2 regions of the Priestia sp. LL-8 genome follow, and region 1 is predicted to be linked to the other one. Evidence: riboswitches for the same ligand, from Rfam matches in the RefSeq annotation. Region 1 holds a riboswitch; the other holds the start of a gene.
The links. Region 1 has a riboswitch for preQ1 ahead of U9R83_RS02550 (QueT transporter family protein). Riboswitches for the same ligand answer to the same signal wherever they lie in the genome.

Region 2: another riboswitch for preQ1. It lies ahead of queC (7-cyano-7-deazaguanine synthase QueC); the one in region 1 lies ahead of U9R83_RS02550 (QueT transporter family protein).

What each region holds. Positions count from the first base shown of each region.
Region 1 covers NZ_JAZAQH010000001.1:477,795-480,906, reverse strand. Annotated here, with positions in the region: gene U9R83_RS02555 (hypothetical protein) at 11-460, opposite strand; gene U9R83_RS02550 (QueT transporter family protein) at 897-1,385, opposite strand; PreQ1 riboswitch class I at 1,395-1,439, opposite strand; gene U9R83_RS02545 (Lrp/AsnC family transcriptional regulator) at 1,635-2,045, shown strand; gene U9R83_RS02540 (YitT family protein) at 2,426-3,112, shown strand, end outside.
Region 2 covers NZ_JAZAQH010000001.1:1,274,227-1,277,338, forward strand. Annotated here, with positions in the region: gene U9R83_RS06425 (Ger(x)C family spore germination protein) at 1-80, shown strand, start outside; gene U9R83_RS06430 (hypothetical protein) at 92-328, shown strand; gene U9R83_RS06435 (GerAB/ArcD/ProY family transporter) at 351-1,472, shown strand; PreQ1 riboswitch class I at 1,545-1,588, shown strand; gene queC (7-cyano-7-deazaguanine synthase QueC) at 1,816-2,481, shown strand; gene queD (6-carboxytetrahydropterin synthase QueD) at 2,481-2,921, shown strand; gene queE (7-carboxy-7-deazaguanine synthase QueE) at 2,914-3,112, shown strand, end outside.

The DNA.
Region 1 (3,112 bases):
AATCTATGTATTATTCTCGCTTCAAAGATCCTCCAAAAGAAAATTGATGGTAGTCATCAATTTCATTCCAATACCCTATGCACTTTACGTCAGGCTCATCAATAGCTAACACTTCTTTATTAATTCCTTTATAAGGAAGAAATGCAGTTAACTTTACCTTTTGTTTTGGCTTAATATTTAACTTATTGCCTTCTGCTAACACCTTAAATTTATTTTCAGAATAACCGTTTTTCATTTTTAAAGGATAGGATAAAAAGACATTATTTTGTTTGATGGTCAAATCGCTCTTGTTTACTAATTCCATTTCATATGAAATCCCTTGCTTCATCTTTTGTTCTTTGATGACGTTAATATGGATCTTTTCTAGCTCTTGTAAAGGAGCTTTGCCTTCTTCTTTTGAACATCCGGAAAACACGATGGCTAACGCTAATAAAACAAGAAGTCCTAACTTTCTGCTCAAAAAATAATCCCCTCTCTCGTAACAAAAATCACCTTACAATTATAACTCAAAATAGTAATTTAATGGTAAAAACACACAATTAAAAAAGCAAACCGTCATTGGTCTGCTGTTTTAATTGCTACGCATAGGTAATGTGTTGTTGTGCGAAAAACTTTTCGATAAGGAGTTTGCCAACTATATGTATATCGTAACAAAAGAAAAAAGAACGCGCTGTGAGATTTGTCACTCCTTCTTTCAAAATAATCTAATTGAATACTCGCTATTGCGTTACGCAAAAAGAGCAGAACGCAAACGCGACCTGCTCTTTTTACATGCTAGATATGGGTAATTTGTCCATGCGTGAAAAGCTCTTCAATAATAAGGGGTTTATCACTACACTTATAGAATAACAAAGAAAAAAAGATGTGGCTGTGAGATTTATCACAGCCATATCTTTTTATCCAACTAGCTTATTAAATTGTACACGTTTATTAATTGCCGCCATAATTGGTGCTCCAACAAGCATAACCACAAACTCACCAACAGCTGTTGTTAACCATGTAAAGAAAAATGGTAAATCAAATGCTAGGTGAAGTTCAAACGCAATAATAAACATCGTAAATGTAAATACAAGTGTATTAACAAGCATACGAGCCCACATATTTTTAATGTAGCGCATAGAAACAATGGTAATGAGTAATGATAGTACGGATTGTCCTACCCCAAACACCAGGTCATAAGCGACCATTGGTGAAAAAAACAAATTCGTCAGAAATACCCCTAGTACAATGCCGTACACGTACTTTTTATTAAATACAATCAAATGATTGAACATTTCTGATATACGAAATTGGATATTGGTGAAGCCAAACGGCTGAATTAGCATGCTGACAGCAATATACATAGCAGCTAAAAGACCGTTGACGCAAAGTGTTCTTATATTCATCTTACTATTCTCTCCTTAGTTTTTTAACGTGGGATGGTTACGAACCACGTAAACACTCAAAGAATCATACAGCAAGCTTAAGCTTTCGTCAATCGAGCTGTTTACAAACTACTGCTGCTTTCATGTCTTCCATATTGACTGCTCTTTTTTCTTACTTTCCCTTAGTATAAAATAGAAGACGTACCAGTATACATAGGTGACATAAAGTAGTTAACCCTTTTGATTTGAAATACGAAAGGATTTGTAGCGATGTTAGATAATACAGATAAACGCATACTAGAAGAGCTATCAAAAAATGGACGTATAAAGATGAAAGAATTAGGAGAAAAAGTGCATTTAACCGGACAAGCCGCTTCTGCTAGAGTATTAAAGTTAGAAGATGAAGGCATTATCAAAGGCTATACAATTAACATTGATGAACGGAAACTTGGCTACACCACCCATGCATTTTTAAATATCTATACGCAGAGCATTCATCACCACCCCTACCTTACATTTTTAGAAAGTCAGCAGGAGTACGTTATCAACAACTTTAAAATCAGCGGTGATGGTTGCTACTTACTAGAATGCAAATTTCATTCAAATGAAGAATTAAATGATTTTTTGACAGAGCTAAATCAGCATGTCAATTACAAACTTTCAATCGTCATTAACCAATAATTTTTTTAAAAATAAAGGTATATTAATTTATGAAAATGGCAATTCTAATAACGTATTCCCCCTATTCCAATAAATTTGAAAATCCTTTGCGCCGTCGCAAAGGATTCTTTTTTTATGTAGGAAACCGCCTTCTATTTTTTGAAAAGTTGAACATCTCCCATAGCGTTGACATAGCGGTCAGAGGTTTATATAATCGGTGACATCGAAGCATAGAAACGCAGACTCAAGACATATACACGTATCGTAATTCTTCGTCTTAGAAGTTGATCAGTTTTATAACTAGACAATTTCTAAGACGTTTTTTATTTTATCATTTGTGAAACACTAGTAAAAACAAGATTCCACATGAAAATATCCTAATGATCAGGGAGGTTTGCATATTGAAAACAATCTATAAAGACATCATTTTAATTATTGCCGGAGCGCTTTTAGTTGCTGCATCGATTGATTTTTTTGTCATTCCAAATAAATTAGGTGACGGAAGTACGGTTGGTATTGCTCTTGTTTTATATTATTTGTTTCATATACCTACAAGTATCAGCACATTTCTTGTGAACCTTGTATTCATTGCCTTAGCTTATAAATTTCTAACTAAAAAAACCATTCTTTATACGATTCTAGGAGCTGTCATGACGTCCGTTTTCCTCGGCTTAGTCAGTTATATTCCCTTTCACGTTCACGACATGATTTTAGGAATTGTATTCGGCGCCTTACTCATGGGAACAGGACTGGCTCTTATTTTTATCGCGGATGGATCTACCGGTGGAACAACTCTTTTAGCTTATTTATTAAACTACACAAAAGGCTATAATATCTCGAAAAGCATGTTCTACATGGACAGCGTCATTATCTTAGCATCGATTTTTGCCATTGGCGTCAACAATACACTCTATACTTTTATATTCGTCTATCTTTGTGCCAAAATCGTCGACATCGTTATCGAAGGTTTCCACAACAAAAAAGCAATGACCATTATGTCTGATCAGTACAAAGACATCGCACAAGTTATTACCAGTGAATTTGGAAATGCAGCCACCATCTTTTACGGATATGGCTACTACGCCAAT
Region 2 (3,112 bases), 800 kb from region 1:
CCGTCGATTTAGATGCAAAAGTTCAAATCCGTCGCTTAGGCACGTTAAATAACTCATACATGAAGCAAATGAAGCATTAAGGAGAAAGAAAATGGAGGGATTTATCGCCTTACTCGTACTGCTTGCTTATTTGACTAAAAAAATCATGATCAACTTCCGAAAGGAAAAGTATTACCGTGAAATAGTCGTCTACCTTTGTCTCATAGGTTTGGGTCTATTCTTTTGGGGAGCGATTACACTCCGTAAAGAAGTTCCTACGCCTCTGTACTTTTTAGAGGCACTAATTAAGCCTCTTACTAGAACCGTTCATCATCTGTTATTCACGTGAGCATGTAGGAGAGAAGGGGTGTATGATGCAGATAAAAGAATTTATTACTCCGAAACAACTTCTTTTTCTCATTTATTTTTTTTGTATCGGAAGCGCTATTTTGGCAGTTCCAGCTACGTTATTAGAAACGAATAGACAAAATGCCTGGGTATGTAGCGTACTTGCTATTGGCTTAGCCCTTTTAATTGTTGCGGTGTTGTTATGGCTGATGCACCGTTACCCTCAGCAAACGTTCATTGAAATAGCTAAAAAGGCGCTAGGTCCTTACGCCGGAGCGTGTATTTCTCTTATTTACATTTTTTTTATGTTCATTCAATCTACGTTTTCCCTTCGAGATATCAGTACATTTATGACGACGCAAATTGTCCCTGAAACGCTGCCTACGTGGATTCATGCTCTTGTTCTTTTAGCTGTTATATACGGAGGGTATCTAGGTATTGAAGTGATAGCGAGAACCGCGGAAATCTTTTTACCGTGGATCGTCGTACCTTTTTTATTGTTAATTTCGTTAAATATTCCTCAGATGAAACTGGATCGTCTTTACCCTTTGTTTGAATTCCGCATGGATGATTTAGTGTTAGGGACCACGTATTTCTTAGGAAATCCGTTTATGGAATTGATTTTTGTGCTAATGATTACGCCTCATATAAAAGATGGAAAAAAGGTAAAAAGAATGATTGTAATTGGTACTGTGGCATCGGGTTTGACGATTACGATTGCAGTTGCGGCTTGTATATTAGCTCTTGGCGCGAATATTGCATCAATGCACAGCTACCCAGTTTATTTATTAGGAAAAATGATTTCGTTAGGTGCAACGATTCAGCACGTTGAAGTATTAGTAGCTATTATTTGGATGTTATCTATCTTTTTTAAAGTTGTCATTGTGTTCTATGCTATTCAGTTAAGTATCGTCCAATTATGTAATTTACGGGTGCGCAATTTTTTAAGCTTTCCTTTAGGTCTAATCATTACAGGCGTGGCGTATTACATTATTCCAAATACAGCATACTTCAATTATTTTGAAAAATATTACTGGCCGTTTTATTTACTTGTACTAAGCGTCTGTTTTCCGTTGTTATTTATTGCGCTTTCTTATATAAAGAAAAATAAGGTAGCTAAAGGCGATAGAAGCCAACAAACATAGCATTATTTATACGCATGTGGTATAGTATACGATGACAATTCAAGAAGAAACGCCGTACACGTTTGTATATGTACGGGAGAGGTTCGAAAACTCCCTCTATAAAAAACTAAGATCATCGTTGATGACAAAAGACACGGTTTTAGCGTGTCTTCTTTCACGTGCTTTTCTATTAACACGTCTTTTTGACGTGTTTGGTAAGGACGTGTATCTTAGTTGCTTTTTAGGGAGATTGCTGGAAAAGAGCAGTCTCTTTTTTGTGTTATAAAATTAGTCACAAAGGGAACGAACGGTTCAATAAAGTTTCTTCTTCTTTTGATTTCAATCAAAAAGGAGACGAACAATAATGATGAAAAATGAAAAAGCGATTGTTGTATTTAGCGGAGGTCAAGATAGTACAACATGTCTATTTTGGGCTTTGAAAAACTTTAAAGAAGTAGAAACGGTTACTTTCCAATACGGTCAGCGTCATAGTCAAGAGATAGAGGTAGCAAAAGCTATCGCAGCTGATTTAGGTGTGAAGCATACCGTCCTAGATATGTCACTTTTAAATCAATTAGCACCAAATGCCTTAACGCGAGATGATATTGAGATCGAGCAAAAAGAAGGAGAGTTGCCTACAACGTTTGTGGATGGCCGCAATCTGTTATTTTTATCATTTGCAGCCGTACTGGCTAAAAACAGCGGAGGCCGTCATATCGTAACAGGCGTTTGTGAAACTGATTTTTCGGGATATCCAGACTGTCGAGATGTATTTGTGAAATCGTTAAACGTCACGCTTAATTTATCAATGGACTTCGAGTTTGTGATTCACACGCCGCTTATGTGGATTGATAAAGCAGAAACGTGGGCGTTAGCGGATGAGCTAGGAGCGCTTGAATATGTGCGTAAAAAAACATTAACGTGCTACAACGGTATTGTTGCTGACGGATGCGGTGAATGTCCCGCATGTCAATTACGAAAGCGTGGGTTAGATCAATATCTGCAAACAAAAGAAGGAGGAGAGAAATAATGCTGCAACAAATGTATCCTCAAGTATTCCATGACTATGAATATGAACTGAACAAAGATATGCAGTTTGCTGCGGCACATTTTGTTCCTCACACAGAAGCAGGAAAATGCCGTCAAGTTCATGGACATACGTACTTTGTAAATCTAACTGTTGCCGGAGATACATTAGACGAAGCGGGCTTTTTAGTAAACTTTGCGCTATTGAAAAAAATTGTTTCTGGTCAATTTGATCATACATTATTGAACGATCATTCTATCTTTAACGAAGAAAATCCAAATGATTTTCCTACAACTGAAGTTGTTGCTCGTAAAATTTATGAGTTGGTTCAAGAATATCTAGACACACTACCAAATAAGCCTTCTTGCGTACAAGTATTCGTGCGGGAAACGCCGACAAGTTACGTAGTTTACCGCCCAAAGAAGGTGAAAAAACGTGGCTAATACAATTCCAGTACTTGAAATATTCGGACCAACGATTCAAGGAGAAGGGATGGTTGTAGGGCGTAAGACGATGTTTGTTCGTACCGCAGGCTGTGATTATTCCTGCAGCTGGTGTGATTCAGCTTTTACATGGGATGGATCAGCTAAAAACGATATTCGTCAGCTAACAGCAGAACAAATTTGGACGGAGC